Regions from separate parts of the Solibacillus sp. FSL W7-1324 genome, predicted to be linked through region 3. Evidence: riboswitches for the same ligand, from Rfam matches in the RefSeq annotation. Region 3 holds a riboswitch; each other region holds the start of a gene.
What was found. Region 3 has a riboswitch for thiamine pyrophosphate ahead of MKY71_RS09580 (3-oxoacyl-ACP reductase). Riboswitches for the same ligand answer to the same signal wherever they lie in the genome.

Region 1: linked by a shared signal. The riboswitch ahead of thiT (energy-coupled thiamine transporter ThiT) and the one ahead of MKY71_RS09580 (3-oxoacyl-ACP reductase) in region 3 are both predicted to bind thiamine pyrophosphate.
Region 2: linked by a shared signal. The riboswitch ahead of tenA (thiaminase II) and the one ahead of MKY71_RS09580 (3-oxoacyl-ACP reductase) in region 3 are both predicted to bind thiamine pyrophosphate.
Region 4: linked by a shared signal. The riboswitch ahead of thiW (energy coupling factor transporter S component ThiW) and the one ahead of MKY71_RS09580 (3-oxoacyl-ACP reductase) in region 3 are both predicted to bind thiamine pyrophosphate.

What each region holds. Positions count from the first base shown of each region.
Region 1 covers NZ_JBBOYH010000001.1:3,153,438-3,157,705, forward strand. Annotated here, with positions in the region: gene map (type I methionyl aminopeptidase) at 123-875, opposite strand; gene thiT (energy-coupled thiamine transporter ThiT) at 1,065-1,631, opposite strand; TPP riboswitch at 1,733-1,841, opposite strand; gene MKY71_RS15825 (DUF4870 domain-containing protein) at 1,957-2,289, shown strand; gene MKY71_RS15830 (hypothetical protein) at 2,358-2,489, shown strand; gene MKY71_RS15835 (SMC family ATPase) at 2,536-4,268, opposite strand, start outside.
Region 2 covers NZ_JBBOYH010000001.1:2,453,689-2,457,956, reverse strand. Annotated here, with positions in the region: gene MKY71_RS12165 (LysM peptidoglycan-binding domain-containing protein) at 1-56, shown strand, start outside; gene MKY71_RS12160 (NAD(P)H-dependent flavin oxidoreductase) at 190-1,170, shown strand; TPP riboswitch at 1,350-1,448, shown strand; TPP riboswitch at 1,515-1,613, shown strand; gene tenA (thiaminase II) at 1,690-2,382, shown strand; gene thiM (hydroxyethylthiazole kinase) at 2,360-3,103, shown strand; gene thiD (bifunctional hydroxymethylpyrimidine kinase/phosphomethylpyrimidine kinase) at 3,100-3,912, shown strand; gene thiE (thiamine phosphate synthase) at 3,896-4,268, shown strand, end outside.
Region 3 covers NZ_JBBOYH010000001.1:1,971,339-1,975,606, reverse strand. Annotated here, with positions in the region: gene MKY71_RS09595 (AAA family ATPase) at 1-256, shown strand, start outside; gene MKY71_RS09590 (5-methylcytosine restriction system specificity protein McrC) at 243-1,310, shown strand; gene MKY71_RS09585 (hypothetical protein) at 1,307-1,759, shown strand; TPP riboswitch at 2,043-2,141, shown strand; TPP riboswitch at 2,200-2,298, shown strand; gene MKY71_RS09580 (3-oxoacyl-ACP reductase) at 2,456-3,217, shown strand; PreQ1 riboswitch class I at 3,358-3,404, shown strand; gene MKY71_RS09575 (IS110 family transposase) at 3,630-4,268, shown strand, end outside.
Region 4 covers NZ_JBBOYH010000001.1:2,854,365-2,858,632, reverse strand. Annotated here, with positions in the region: gene MKY71_RS14210 (methyl-accepting chemotaxis protein) at 1-1,115, shown strand, start outside; gene MKY71_RS14205 (VOC family protein) at 1,233-1,628, shown strand; gene thiW (energy coupling factor transporter S component ThiW) at 2,076-2,576, opposite strand; TPP riboswitch at 2,670-2,758, opposite strand; gene MKY71_RS14195 (cupin domain-containing protein) at 2,868-3,440, opposite strand; gene MKY71_RS14190 (nucleotidyltransferase) at 3,497-4,268, opposite strand, start outside.

The sequences.
Region 1 (4,268 bases), 1.2 Mb from region 3:
AAGTATATGGAATTGGTAATTGTTGCAGTCATTTATTTGAATCATTTGATTATTTTATGTTTATACCTAGTTTTTATAGAACAAAAAAACGCGGGTGCACTGAGTGCTCCCACGTTTATAACTTAGTCTTCCAATGAAGTTAAAATGATTGGTTTATCTTTTGTTACAATAATCGAGTGTTCGATTTGGGCAACTAATGATTTGTCCGGTGTAATGAATGTCCAGCCGTCACCTGATTCTACGATATGCTCAGCCTTCGCCGAAATAAACGGCTCTACTGCCAACACCATACCTTCTTTCATGATTGTTGTATCCCAAGCATCATAATAGTTCAATACATGGTTTGGCTCTTCGTGTAATGATTTCCCTAAACCATGACCTGTTAAGTTCATAATTACTGTTAAACCGTGATCACGTGCTTCACGCTCTACCGCTTTACCGATTTGGTTTAATTTCGAACCGGCTTTAACCTTTGTCATCGCACGATCAAATGCCGATTTTGCTACAGTACAAAGTTTTTCTTTATCTTCATAACCTTCACCAACGACAAATGAAATACCTGTATCTGCAAAATAACCGTTTAAAGAGCCCGAAACATCTATGTTTACAATATCGCCTTCTTTGATGACCTTGTTCCCTGGAATACCATGTGCAACTTCGTGATTTACTGAAATGCATGTATATCCCGGAAAATCATATTCGCCTTTAGGACCGGAAACCGCGCCTGCTTCTGCAAACATACGGCCTGCAATCTCATCTAATTCTTTCGTTGTCACGCCAGGTACTGTCGCAGCTTTCATCGCCTCACGAATTTCAGCACAAACGCGTCCGATTTTTTTAAATGCCTGGATTTCTTCTTGAGTAGTAACAATCATGTGTAACTTCCTTCCTCTTAAACAATGTCTATCCTTAACTATAGCATACTTAAAATCGGTTGTAATTGTTCAAGGATTTTAAAATTTGCCGTTTTATTACTAATTTAGCACGACTTTCTACTATTAAATGGAGAAAAAGCTTGCAGCGGGCGAAGTATCCCTTGCTGCAAGCCTTGTATTTTCTATATATTATGTTGTTTTTACTTTTTGAAGCAAACGAGGAGCAGATGTGAATAAAATAACTGCGATGATTGCCGTAAGTATAGTAGCAGGTACCATATAAGTACTGTTGTAAATAATTGAGTAGGCCCATACATTATCATCGCCCGCGTATTCTTTAAAGAATACGACACCTGCGAGCAAGTGTGAAACAAATCTTAAAGCTCCGCCTATAAGTGCACCAATGACAATATAAAGTGCCATTTTTACTTTATTGAGCGATTGTGTAGCCTCTAATAACGGCTTTCTCACAATTGCCGCTAACCCTACTACAGTAAAGGCAAGCCCGTAATCTAAAATTGCCTGTAACCAGTGGACAATGTACGCACCGAACATCATTTGCATGACGCCGATCAGCAAGCCAGTTGTCAGTCCCGCCGTTAATCCCCAACGGATGGCCATTAACATGATCGGTACCATAACAAAACTGATCGATCCGCCTTGTGCCCACATCTTAAAGGATACTTGATCCAATACCAGTCCGATGGCAGCAAATATTGCGATTTCCACCATCATTAATAATTTCTTTCTGTCCATAACAATTCCCCTTTCTTTTTATCCGATGTAACAAAAGTGAAGAGGGATAGAAAAAGTAAAAAAACGATAATCAGGACAAAAGCCTGACTATCGTTTGAACAGTCGGATTCTATCCACATCCCTACGCAAGTGCTAACTTACAGGTTCAAAGAGTCAGTGCAATCCCGTGCACAATCTCAGCCGACTTTCTCGGCACCCCTTGTGGTACATCTAATTTTTATTGTTTGAACATGCTCATTGTAACGAATATTTTTACAACTTTCAACAGCTATTATTTTGAAACGTACTAGAATTACATATAATAGATACGAAGGAGTGATGAATAGTGGATCAATCGAAAGGTTTAAGTGCATTAAGCTATTTAAGTTTTTATTTTGCACCGTTTATTTTACCGTTAATTATATTTATTGTTACGAAAGATGATGCCGTTAAAGGCCATTCTAAAAAAGCATTCATTTCTCAACTCATACCGATACTATTAGGAATTCTGTATATTATTTACCTTTTTACTTCCGTTCTTTCCTTGAATGATACGTTGACCTTAAGTTTCCAGGATTTTTTCTTTAGTTCGCATTTTATCGGATTTATTCTTTTAGTCGTTATTACGTTCATCCTGGCGATTTGGAATTTAGTTCTAGCGATTAAAGTTTTACGTTAATGTTTATGAAAGCTCCTATTTTGGGTATATTTTTTATACGAAATGTATTCGTTAAGGAGTGTTTACTAATGAAATTAAATAAGCTTATTAAAACAGCAATTAAATATGGACCAATCGTGTACCCGATCATAAAAAAAATGATGGACAACAAAAAATCAACACCGCAACCTGCAACTACACGACGAACTCCAAAACGCTAACAAAAACACATTTCCCACTTTTGCGTGAGGGAAATGTGTTTTTGCGTTATTTAATAATAATCTCTGTTTTACTGTAGCCTTCTTTGAGTTTTTGCACTTGCAAGATGGCAGGCATTGCTGCTTTTAGTTCGGCTACATGGGAAATGACGCCAATTAAGCGGCCTGTTTGCTGAAGATCGATCAATATATCGATTGCTCTTCTTAACGCCTCTTCATCCAAAGTACCGAAGCCTTCATCGATAAACATCGTATCGATATGCACGCTTCCTTGAACACTTTGAATAACATCGGCCATTCCTAATGCCAATGAAAGAGAGGCATTGAATTTTTCACCGCCGGACAGTGTTTTTACATCCCGCGTTTGCCCTGTATGGCTGTCATATACATCAATGCTGAGTCCGCTTTGGGCATTTCCTTCTTTTCTACCTGTAGATTTAAGGAAGTATTGGCCATTTGATAAGACACGCAAACGTTCATTTGCCGCATGTGTCACTTTTTCCAAATAACCAATTTGAACAAAACGCTCAAATGAAATTTTCGCATCATTTTGACCTCGAATTAAATTGTAAACATGTTCGACTTGCATTAGTTTCTCTTTATAGCTTTCGATCTGTTGCGCGGATTGGTCGAGTTTATCGCGCGTCTCCTTACATTGTTCAACATAGGACTGGATCAATGTCATTTTTGAGTAATGTTCCTCGATCTGCTCATTCAACTCATGAATCTGTTGCTCACTTGCCGTTAAATCGGCTTGTTCTTTTCCTTCGAGCAAAGGTTCTTCCTCAGCAATTTGAACAGATAATGTGTGGACATTTTGCTTATATGCTTCAACCGCATCCTGAATTTGCTGCTGTATATTTAATGGCAGTAATGCAGTTTTATACTTTTCCAAATCGAATCCTTCCTGCTGTAATGCGGATTCAAATTCTTTTTGTGCTAAAAGAGATTCCTGCTGCTTTTCTGTTACAAGATTTTTGGCATGGTGATAGTTCACTTCACAAGATTTCTCATCCAATTGGATTTTTTGCATCGCTTCAAGGGCATTTTGAATCGCAGCTTTTAACTGGTGATGTTTTTGCTGGTGGTTTGCCAATTCTTGCGTTACTTCATCCAATGTAGAAAACTGTGGCAATAATGACTGTTCACTTTGCTCAAGCTTCCCTTTTTCCTGCGCATATTGCTTATCAATATCGATTACGTATTGCTGACCTTTTTCAATACGGCCTTGCAGTACTTCTTTACTTTCCAAAAGCTGGGCCATCATTTTCTTTTCTGTGACAAGCTGGGCCTGCTGCTGTTTCTGCTTTGATAATTTCGCTGTCAGTTCTGCTAAATGCTGTTCATACTCATGTAGTTTTGAAAGCTGGGCATCAAGTAACTGAAGCGCACTTATTTTCTGATCCAATGTTGCCTTTTCCACATCCAGCTTTGAAGTAACTTGGTAAAAACTTTGCATCGTTCGATCGGCCTCTTGACGCAGTTGTGCCAGTGCATCCTCATCAATGACAACCGCTTCACTGTTATGAATGGCTGGATGATTAGTGCTTCCACATACAGGACAGGCTTCCCCGTGGTGTAATGATGCTGCTAGAAAGGTTGCATGATTGCTGCGTATTTGCTGCTCCATATTTTTCAGCTTTTGCTGTGCTTCATCAGCAATTCGTTTCTTACCGGCAAGCTGATTTACTAGAGAATCAACATTCATTTGTATTGCAGCTACTTCTTTAGCCATTTCAATTTTTCGTGTTAATGCAGCATGGGTTTCATATGTTTCATGGT
Region 2 (4,268 bases), 480 kb from region 3:
CATTCCCGCAAAACTGGCAGCTTATCGGGGCTAATTTTAATGTGGTGAAGAAATAGAAAAAGCAGCATAGATGGTCAGATGAAATCAAAAACTATTCATCTGACTTTTTTGATTGTCATCTATTTAAGAAGGAGATTTGGTCAATATTGATGAAGTATTAGTAGTAGCTGAAGAAAAGGGGGATTATTGATGGGGAATGTTCCGGAAATCTTACAAAACTTACGAATCCCAGTAATTGGGGCACCGTTGTTTATTATTAGCAATCCAAAATTGGTCATTGCGCAATGCAAGGCAGGAATTGTCGGGTCGATGCCAGCGCTGAACGCAAGGCCGGCAAGCCAGCTAGATGAATGGTTAGCTGAAATTACAGAGGAGTTGGCAAGCTATAATGCCAAAAATCCGGATCGGCCGGCAGCGCCATTTGCCATTAACCAGATTGTTCATAAAACAAATGACCGCCTGGAACAGGATATGGAGCTTTGTGTGAAATATAAAGTTCCGCTTATTATTACTTCACTTGGGGCACGCGAAGAAGTTTTTGAGGCAGCGCATAGTTATGGAGGCATTGTTTTCCATGATGTCATCAACAATTATTTTGCAAAAAAAGCGATTCAAAAAGGTGCGGACGGTATCATTGCAGTAGCAGCAGGTGCAGGAGGCCATGCCGGTCAGCAGAGTCCATTTGCGCTTATACAGGAAATCCGCGAATGGTTTGACGGACCGTTAGCTTTATCAGGATCCATCGCACGAGGCCATTCCGTATTGGCAGCACAGGCGATGGGTGCTGATTTCGGCTATATTGGCTCACCATTTATCGCGACGGAAGAAGCTTTTGCGCGTCAAGAATATAAACAGATGATTGTGGATAGTACAGCAGAGGATATTATATACAGTAATTTATTTACAGGAATCCACGGAAATTATTTGAAAGGCTCTATTATGAATGCGGGGATGGATCCAAATAATCTCAAAGAAAGTGATCCTTCTGCGATGAACTTTAACGATAATAACGCAAAAGCCTGGAAAGATATTTGGGGAAGCGGGCAAGGAATTGGTGCAATTAAAGAGATTACCTCTACCCAGCAATATGTTGATAAACTGGCTGAGGAATATGCGCAGGCTTATCAAGAAATGACTGGTAAACGATCGACAGTAGCCCATTTACAATAGTCAACGTCGATTGCGGTAAAACAAAGATGCTATTTTCTCTAAGGGGAAATAGCGTTTTTTTCTGAGCACTAAAAATAGCTTTACTTTCTGGAATGATTCCCTAAATATAGTAGTAATTTCATAATTTTTCGAATTCCCTTGCCCGGGTTGAATTAATTTGTTACACTCTGGGTAATTAAATGCATTTGCGGGGGGACACAGCAGTGTTGAGAAGGTTAAAACCTGACCCTTAGAACCTGGCCGTTAATACGGACGTAGGGAGCAAAGTACACGCTATACATATGTACTTACTTTGACTCCGCGTATCCTTTACGTGGAGTCTTTCTTTTGCAAATATACACGCATTTGATTTGCGGGGGGACACAGTAGTGTTGAGAAGGTTAAAACCTGACCCTTGGAACCTGGCCGTTAATACGGACGTAGGGAGCAATGAAAAGTGGTACTTACACTTTTTGGGGACGTCTCTCTATATAGAGGCGTCTTTTTTTGTGCTTCCGCCAACAAAAAGGAGGAGTAACAATGGGATTTTGTGAAAAGGTAAGGAAAGAAACGGATTTTTATTGGGAGGCTAGCTTCTATCATCCATTTGTACAAGGGATTGCAGATGGAAGTTTACCGCTGGAGAAGTTTAAGTTTTATATGCTGCAGGATGCATATTATTTAAAACATTATACGAAAGTTCTTGCTCTTGCAGCTGCAAAAGCGACTACGGATGACGATGTTCAATATTTTCTGCAAACAGCAAAATTTATTCATGACGCAGAGTTGGAGTTGCATCGTACAACGTTTAAAGAATTAGGCGTGACAGCGGATGATTTGGAGCAATTCGAAGCGGCTCCAGCAGCCTATAACTATGTAAGCCATATGTATAATGCGGTGCATAACGGAGATGTAGCTGAAGCATTTGCGGCAATTTTACCTTGCCCGTGGCTGTATCAGGAAATTGGGCAAAGGTTAAAAGATGCACGTCCGAATGTCCCCCTTTATGAACAATGGATTGCACTCTATGCGTCCGAGGAGATGCTACAAAATATTGAAATACAAAAGTCAATGCTGGATCGATATGCGAAAGAACAACCAGCAAAGGTAAAAGTCTTGCAGGAACATTTTAAGAAAAGCTGTTATTACGAATGGATGTTTTGGGAGATGCCTTGGACGAAGCAAAACTGGGAACAAGGGGTGTATGTCAATGAGCCTGCAAGCAATTCATAAAAATCAGCCGTTAGTACATTGCATTACAAATTATGTCGTCGCAAATTTTACAGCGAATGGTTTGCTTGCGGTAGGTGCCTCACCGGTAATGGCGGATGCGATCGAAGAAGCGGGAGAAATGGCTGCTCAGTCAAGTGCATTACTTTTAAATTTGGGTACTTTGAATGAACGGACAGTAGCATCGATGAAGGAAGCAGGATTTAGCGCAAATAAGCATCATACTCCGGTTGTTCTGGATCCAGTAGGAGTAGGGGCAACAAAGTTTCGAATTGAGACAGCACGACAATTGCTCTATCTTCTAAAGATTGATGTTATCCGCTGCAATATTGGAGAATTGGCGGCTCTTGCGGGAGCGGATTGGACTTCCAAAGGTGTTGATAGCGGTAATGGACATATCGATGTTGCAGCGACGGCCAAACAGCTGGCGAATCACTATCAATCTATTGTAATCGTTACAGGAGAACAAGATGTGATTACGGATGGGGAAAGAGTTGAATTTGTAACGGGTGGTCATGAAAAAGTGACAAAAATGACTGGGAGCGGCTGCTTATTGAGTGCCTTTTGTGCTGCGGTGCTTGCAAACAGTAAAGAACCGTTTAATGACTTACAAACTCTGCTCAATGAATATAAACAGGCGAGTGCCAATTCTGTTGCAGCTATAGGAACTTTCCATACTAACTTCTTGAATGAACTAGAACTTTTAGCGGAGGGACGACGATGATTACATGTACAATTGCAGGCTCAGATAGCGGTGGCGGTGCAGGCATTCAAGCAGACTTGAAAACGTTTCAGGAATTACGTGTATTTGGTACATCGGTCATTACCGCACTAACCGCACAAAACACGGAAGGCGTGCACGGGATTTTTCCGACAACTCCTGATTTCGTGCAAGCTCAGTTAAAAGCGGTACTTCAAGATTTTGATATAAAAGCAATTAAAACAGGTATGCTGTTTAGTGCAGAAATTATCGAGGCGATAGTCGCGCAGCTTAAAGAAACAACAATTCCGATAATTGTTGACCCAGTCATGATTGCAAAGGGAGGTGCCAGTTTACTCGAGCAGCAGGCAACAACAGCCCTTAAAGAAAAGTTATTGCCGCTTGCAACTGTTTGTACACCGAACATTCCGGAAGCGGAAATTCTGACTGGCTATACAATTCAAACTGAAGAAGATATTAATTCAGCGGCACAGCATCTCTTAAGTCTAGGACTGGAATGTGTAGTCATTAAAGGTGGTCACTTAAGCGGTAAGCATGCGACAGATACGGTTTTCATTCGCGGGGAACAACCATTTAAAATGAAAACAGAGCGAGTGGATACGAAGCATACGCATGGAACAGGCTGTACATTTTCCGCAGCAATCACGGCGGAGATGGCAAAAGGAAGATCGATAGAGGCAGCCATTATAGAAGCGAAAAAATATGTGCAACTGGCTATTCGTCATCCGCTCAATATTGGTCACGGCTTTGGCCCGACAAATCATTTTGCTTATCATGAACAGCGGGGGTTGTGCAATGTCCATGTTTTTTGATTTAAATAAGTATTTTGTTATGGGAACAATCAATTGTAAACGCGACCCGCTCCTTGTTTTAGAAGAGGCGCTACAGGCAGGAGTTACGATGTTCCAGCTGAGGGAAAAAGGTGAAAATGCTTTAAAAGGTGATGAGTACATTCAATTTGCCCGGCAATGCCAAAAGCTGTGCCAAATATATAAAGTACCGTTCATTATCAATGATGATGTCGAACTTGCATTAAACTTAGATGCAGATGGAATTCATGTAGGACAGGAAGATATCAAAATCGAAAAGTTTAGATCACTTGCAAAAAATAAGATTGTCGGAGTTTCGGTGCATACAATGGAGCAACTGGAATTGGCCATGGAAAACG
Region 3 (4,268 bases):
TCCAGACGTTTTAAAACGTATCATTGATGAAATCAAAACTTTAAATAATCAAATTGTTGAAGAACTAGGGACAGGCTTTCAAATTGGACATAGCTATTTTGTAGGGGATGCTTATAAAGTAGATGCTACAAATCGAGTAGAGGAAGTTATTGAATATGAAATTATTCCACAGTTATTCGAGTATTGGTTTGATGATGAGCAGAAGGTAAATCATTGGGCTGAGCGACTAAGAGGTTGTTACGATGGAGAGAAATAATAATATTCCTATTCGTAATATATACTATATGCTTTCCTATGCATATCAAACGTTAAGTCTTTCTGAGTATAAACAAATCGGGACAGAAAAGTTTGAGGACATCAAAGAGCTATACGCAGAAATTTTAATGATTGGTATACCTGTTTTGATTCGCGGAGGATTAAGTAAAGATTATATAAGCATTGAAGAGACTTCCAATGTTATTAAGGGGAAAATTGATATCAATTCCACGATAAAGAAAAATACATTGGTAAATAAGAAAATCTCAGTGGTTTATGATGAATTCTCAGAAAATATATTGTTGAATCAAATTATTAAAGCGACACTCGTTTACCTATCTCGTTCAAATAAAATAAGTCGAAAAATGCGTAGATTGTTTTACGGTTTGCTGCCGTATTTTACAGAGGTATCAGATGTAGAGTTAGATTTGAAGCTATGGAAAAACGTGAGATATAACCGCCAAGATATTCGCTACCAGTTTATTGTAGATGTATGTAGATATCTATATGAGCAATTATTATTTGATGAAAGTTCTACATCTCAACTAATGAAAGAGGTTCAAGATGAACAAAGACTATCAACTTTATATGAAAAGTTCATCTATGAATTTTTCAAACGTGAAACGAAATATAATGTATCTCACCCCCAAATTCATTGGAATGTTGATGATGAATTCACAGATGCTTTACCGATTATGCAAACTGATCTTGTACTTAAGAAAGATAAAATGACTTTGATAGTGGATACTAAATTTTATTCTGAGAATATGGTAGCAAGGTTTAAAGGTGGGGTTGCAAAACAAAAATCTGGTAATCTTTATCAAATATTTACGTATGTAAATAATTGGAAAAATGATCCAGATGAAACGGTAGCAGGTATGATACTTTATGCGAAAACTACCGCATTAAATCAACCAAATCATATTTATCACATTAAAGGTAATCCAATTTATGTCGTATCTCTAAATTTACAGCAAGATTTTAAAGGTATAAAGAAAGACCTATTAGCATATGCTCATCAATTTTTTGCATTAATGAAGGGGGTAAATCAATGAAAGAAGTTATATCCTTACCAGCTGCACAAACAATGGATTTGATTAAAAAGTATCTAATACACGCCCATCCTCATCCGAGGACATATAAGGAAGCACAATATATGACGTTCAGAAAAGTCGGTGGTGTTATGGATACATTATACAGTATTGAAAATGAGCTAGTTTTAAAGCCTGAAGAACAAAATATATATGAGCAGATCAGCTTTTTAAACACTGATATTAAAGAGCGACTTCGAGGTTATATAAATGAACGGAAATATACTTTTGGATTTGGTGAAAAGGAAGATTATAAGTTTTATATTCTAAAAATCGAAAAGAATTTGAACCATTTACCAATTCCAAAAGAAGGTAATATGCAGTCCCATACTTATTATACTTATAACGAAATTACCCACGGGAAAAGAGAGATAATAAGAGAATCACAGTTAAAGAAAATTAAGAGAATATAAATTTAAGAGAGATATAGTTATCTTTTATAGACCACCAGAAGTGCAATACAATATTCACATGTTTAGTTTTGAACTCGTCCGTTATCATTTCTCTATTGCTTTTTTAAATAGGAAAAAGCAACGCAAACAGATGCTGATTAAATTAATGAGAATTTCGTTTATTGGGCGTGATAAAGATTGGGGTAAATGTGTAATATTAAATATCTATACTGTAGGCTATTTCTAGTTTAACTTATGATTACTTGTTTTATTGAACCCATTTTGATAGAATCAAACTAATTAAATGCATTTGCAGGGGGACACAGCTGTGTTGAGAAGGTTAAAACCTGACCCTTAGAACCTGACCGTTAATACGGACGTAGGGAGCAAAGTACATAATAGTTTTTTCTGTACTTACTATGGCTCCGCGTATTTTACGTGGAGCTTTTCTTTTGCAAATACTTTAATTGCAGGGGGACACATTCGTGTTGAGAAGGTTAAAACCTGACCCTTAGAACCTGACAGTTAATACTGACGTAGGGAGCAATTATAGGTGTAGTATACACTTTTTTGGCGTCTCTATATTAATAGAGACGTTTTTTGCACATACGTCCATCTAAATCCAGCGAGGAGGAAAATGGATAGAGTTTTATGGGAAGTTTGAAAATGGTCTGGTTATTCAAACAACTAACAAAAAATAAGTAGGGGGAAATGATGATGAAATTACATGAACAAACCGTTTTAGTTACAGGCGCAAGTAGAGGTGTTGGAGAAGAACTCGTAAAAGCATTTGTCAAAGAGGGAGCTAATGTCGTACTGAATTATTATAAGAGTGAGGAAAAAGCGCAACATTTAGCACAAAGTTTGGGTTCTCAAGTTATCGCTTTACAAGCAGATATCCGCAATCAACAAGAAGTGCAGCAAATGGTTAAAAAGGCAAAAGAGTATTTTCATACACCGATAACTACTATTGTTAATAATGCATTAATTGATTTTGAATTTAATCCACTCACACAAAAAAATGTGTTTGGGCTTCAATGGACCGATTACAATAAGCAATTTGAAGGAACGATTAAGGGTGCTTTAAATAGTATTCAAGCATGCATTGAGGATATGAAAGAACTGGAATTTGGTCGTATTATCAATATTGGGACAAACTTATTTCAGAATCCGGTAGTAGCTTATCATGAATATACAACCGCTAAAGCAGCATTGCTCGGATTTACACGTAACATGGCGAAAGAGTTAGGGGCGTATGGCGTTACTGTCAATATGATGTCTGGCGGACTTTTAAAACAAACGGATGCGAGTAAAGTGACAACAGCAGAAGTATTTCAATTGATTGAAACCACAACCCCTTTACAAAGAGTGACAACACCAAAAGAATTAGCGGAAGTGGCATTATTCTTTGCATCTCCTTGGGGAAGTGCCATCACTGGGCAGAATTTAGTCGTTGATGGCGGTCTTGTAATGGATTAAGAGCAAACTTGTATCTCTCTTTAAGATGAATCCTACTGATAGGCATCCTGGGATGTGGAGAAAAGCATAATTTTGAAAATATTGATTTACAGTAAGAACTATATATACTACAATGTAAATTATTGAAATACCTGAGTTGTTCAGGAGAGGTTCATAGCTGATACCCTCTATAAAAAACTATGGATACATGTATATTACGCCATGTCCATATTGGATGTGGCTTTTTTTATGCCTCCAGTAGTTTGATTAGAGATGTTATAGTTCACCCTCCTTGGAATACTCCGGTATTAACTTAAGGAGCATTCCTGTTAGAAGGATTTTCGGGGACTTGAAAACAAAAAAGCCCTCCTGTATGATGCTTGAGTGTCAACCGGAAAATTGACTCGCACATCCACAGAGAGGACTTACAACAATGAATTTTAATACGAATGAAAAAATTAATCAAGTTTCTGAAAATACACTAGTAATCGGTATCGATATTGCGAAGCACAAACATTTTGCTTGCGCTATTGATGATCGAGGCCGAGTGCTCCAAAAATCATTTCCTATTACACAGTCACGCATTGGATTTGAAGGCTTTTATGAGCGCTTACTCGCTCTAAAAACCACTCATGAAAAACAGGAAATCCTCGTTGGTTTTGAGCCAACAGGACACTACTGGATGAACTTGGCGGCGTTTCTGACAAGCTACGGAATACCATTCGTGATGGTCAATCCAATGCACGTCAATCGTTCCAAGGAATTGGACGACAATCTTCAAACGAAAAATGACCAAAAAGACGCACTTGTCATTGCTCGCCTCATGCGAGATGGTCGCTTCAGCTATCCACGACATCTCGAAGGTATCGAAGCGGAGTTACGAAATGGTGCGACATTACGTTCAAAGATTCAAGAAGACTTAAATGCCCTACAAAATCGCATGATTCGTTGGCTGGATCGCTTTTTTCCTGAATTCACACAAGTGTTTAAAAGCTTTGGGAAAATGGCGTATGCGGTACTTGAAAAAACACCATTACCAACAGATATTGTAGGCAAATCACCAGAAGAGTTA
Region 4 (4,268 bases), 880 kb from region 3:
CGGTTATTGTCGGTGTGCTATTCATCTTTATTCTGATCCGTTCGATTATTAAACCGATTGCGGAATTAAAAGAAAAAGCGATGATGATCAGTGACGGCGATCTGACGCAAACGATTGAAGTGAAAACGACTGACGAAATTGGACAGTTGGGACAAGCGTTCGCGGATATGCAGGAAAGCCTGAAATCCCTCATCCAAAAAATTGAGCAAAATGCGGAACTTGTCGCTGCCTCAGCAGAACAGTTGTCGGCGAACTCTGAAGAGACGACTGCTGTGACACAGGAAGTTTCTACTTCGATTCAGCAAGTATCGGTAAGCGCGGAAAAGCAAAAGGACAGTGTCGATACAAGTGTCCATGCATTCGAGGAAATAACGGAGGGTGCGGTACAAATCGCGAATTACTCGGCGCAAGTTTCAGCCCTGACAAACGAAACGACGAAACAGGCCTATGATGGCGGTCAGTCTGTTGAAAATATCGTCAATCAGATGAAATCGATCCATCAGTCGGTCATTGCATCCCATCAAACGATCCAGTCATTAAATGAACGTTCAAAACAGGTAAATTCGATTTTAAATATTATTACAGGAATTGCTGAACAGACAAACTTGCTTTCATTAAATGCCTCGATTGAAGCGGCACGAGCAGGCGAACACGGGAAAGGTTTTGCGGTTGTCGCCAATGAAGTGAAACAACTGGCAAACCAGTCCCATCAGTCAACGAAGGATATTTATGAAATCATTTCAGCAATTCAGAATGACACGGGAAATACGGTCTCGATTATGGACCGCATTTCGCACGAAGTAGAAAACGGTGTGGAAGTTTCCAACGAAGCATTGGCGAAGTTCTCTACGATTATCGAAAGCATGGAGCAAGTAACACCGCAAATAGAGGAAGTATCGGCAACAGCACAGCAAGTGTCTGCGTCGATTCTCGAAACATCTTCCAGCGTAAAAGAAATGGCATTATTTGCGCAAGACAATGCTGCGATTTCAGAAGAAGTAGCCGCATCTTCGGAACAGCAGCTCATCGCCATTGAAGAAATTTCATCATCAGCACAAGCTTTAACGGAACTGGCACAGGAATTACAGCTCGTTATCGCGAAATTTAAATATTAAACAAAAGGCATCTTCTAGTTGGGAGATGCCTTTAAATAGGTAGAAAAGTTCGCGGAAAAGGTTAAAATAGGCTAAATTGAAGTGGAGTAAATTTGATTTCAGAAGGGGAAGGGTACAATGAAAAGCGCAAAACCATTTTTAATGTTTCAAGGCGGTGTTGCAGAAGAAGCAATGAACTTCTACACATCCGTGATCGAGGACGCGGAAATTACGAGCATTGTCCGCTATGGAGCAAATGAAGGCGGAGACGAAGGAACAGTCATGCAAGCGACTTTTTCGATTAAAGGCCAGGAATTTATGTGCATTGACAGTAATTTGAAACATGAATTTGACTTCACACCGTCATTTTCTATTTTTATTACATGTGATACAGAAGAGGAAACCGACTATCTGTATGAAAAACTGCTTGAAGGCGGCCATCCGCTAATGCCAATCGGGGATTACGGGTTCAGTAAGAAGTTCGGCTGGCTCAATGACCGTTACGGCGTGTCATGGCAGATTAATTTAGCTTAATGAAATGAGCCGGGTGTCATGCGTTGATTGATACCCGGCTTTTCATTTTCTAATAAAGGTCTGAGTTGTTCTAATATATTTTAAAATCTTCTAATAAAAGTGAGATGTTCTAATATAAGTATCGGTTGTTCTAATAAGTCTGTCATATGTTCTAATATCGTCCACTGATCTTCAAATATCCTGCCCGGATGTTCTAATAAACGCTCAAATCTTCTAATAAAATCGGTAAGCCGGTGAAAACAGTTCTATATAAATAAATTGTTCTAATATAACCCGCGAAAGTTCTAATATCCGCACCAATTCTTCTAATAAAATCGATATACCAATACAAAAAATTCTCTAGCAAAAAATTGTTCTAATAACCACCCCAGAAGTTCTAATAACCCGCCCAAATGTTCTAATAACTACCGAAAATCTTCTAATAAAACCGCCCCCAACCCCAGCGACTCACCCCGCATTAAGCATCCCGCCAAACGCCCGGTTTCTCACCATCACTTTCAGCAAACCATAGCCTAAAATTGCACCCGCAAACGAACTCATCATAAAGGCCGGGACAAAACCGAACAGCGCCGCTTCCTGACCTAAAAATAATATCGCAATCGGATAAGTAGCCATTGCACCAAGCAACCCTGTCCCGACTACTTCACCCAAAGCGGCAAACGCCAGCTTCTTCGTTTTCGCAAACAACAATGCCGCGAGAAGAGCACCAATCATGCTTCCAGGGTAAGCAAATAGACTGCCTGTCCCCATCAAGTTTCTTAACGTCGATGTAAGAAACGCCTGCAATACCGCATACCATGGACCGAGAAGTACGGCCGAGACGACATTGGCAAAATGCTGTATCGGAAAAATTTTCGCGAATCCTAATGGGATATACACCATACTGCTGAGAATCGTTGTAATCGCTGCTATAATCGCGGAGTATGTAAGCTTTCTCGTTTTATTCATTTCAACCATCCACCCTTTACAAATAAATTTTTGCAACAAAAAAACCACTTTCAATGAAGAAAGTGGTATCGTAGCCTATAAAAAAATAAAAATAGGGAATCGACACTACTTTCCTACGCTAGTATTACCTAGATCAGGTGCAAAGGGTACTTCTCAGCCAAAAGGCGCCCCTAGTAGTTTGACGAGCAGATTATCTGCTTCCAATATTAGGTTAATTTCACAATAATCATAACATGACCACTTCACAATGCAAGCACTTTTTTGAAACTTACTCCCTTTGACCGAGTGCATTCACTGCTCATATCCGCCGCCATAATTAGCGGGCTGGGCGTGCTGCCAAGGGTTTGGCGGACCGATGAAAGTATTAGGTCGGACAGGTGCAACTGCCTGCTGCCACAGATTTTCATTCATGCCATAAGTATGGGCCATAATATTTGCCGGTGTCAGCTTAAGCAGGTCGGAACCTAAAATCACTTCCGGTGTCGGAGCATTAAAAATGGCTAGCAGATGCGTATTATTTTGCGTAGCAACTTCATAATGCCACCAGCCTTGAGGAACGTTTGCCACTTGACCGGGGCCAATCGGAAAATGCAACAGCTGTTTCGTGAATGGATTCAAGATCGAAACAATCGCCCTTCCCGTAATACAGTAAACAAGTTCCGCCGCATTTTGATGATAGTGCGGCTCAATGACATTATTGGCACTCAAATAAATATCGAGCAGCGATATATTATCCAGCGTATTCAACTGGTTCACGCCAAGCAGGTTGATAAAATTATGCTGATCTTTAACAAACAATGCATTTTTATTAATATCGAATGTAAACTGCGGTTGCGCCGCTGTATAATCATGATTCGAATTCAATCGTTCACCTCTTTTATTATTGCTGTTAAAGTATGCAAAAAATTACCTTTTCGTGCCTATAAGGAAATAATCCAAGTGAAAATTAACAGACACAATGTAGGACCACACATAAAAATTTCTCCAAAGTGGGCAGCCATGACTCGTTCATAACTTAGCTCAGCTTTACGGAAACCGAAGAAATCCCCATGATTAATTATATAAATAAACGTACTCATCACCATGAGTGCGGACATAACAGATGCACTGATCGGCAAAGTAGTGACGTAGTACGGATTGCCGCCAACATCCATATGGAGTGGAATATTCCACTGCTTACTCAAAATAAAACTTCCGATGACGAGAATAAAAAGAATAAGCGAAATATTAAACGGATGTTTCCGGTAATCGATCAGCTCCAGCATTTTCTTTGTTTTCCCTTTATACTGCCAATCTGCATCATCTTCTACCCGTTCACCTTGCAGAATGAAAATGATGCCGGCTATCATGCTCCCCGCAAGTATATACCACTTCAATAACTTAAAAAGCAGCGACCAGCTATAAAACGGTGCAAGCAAAAGAGGAAGAATGATGAGGACGATTAACCATTTATTAACCGGATAATTCGCCATAAGCCATCTGTTCAAAGCGTCTCGATTATCAACTGTCCGTGAAGTTTCACGGTACGCAGTGAAACGGCTCATGACAAATGCGCCTGCTACAATGACTAACCCGATTGCGAAAATTACATAAGAAGCCTTCGGATAAATCGTGACATTATCATAATTAAAGATGATCCAGTTCCCGCTGATGGCGGTAATCAATATCCCGATAAACATCATATATAAAGCG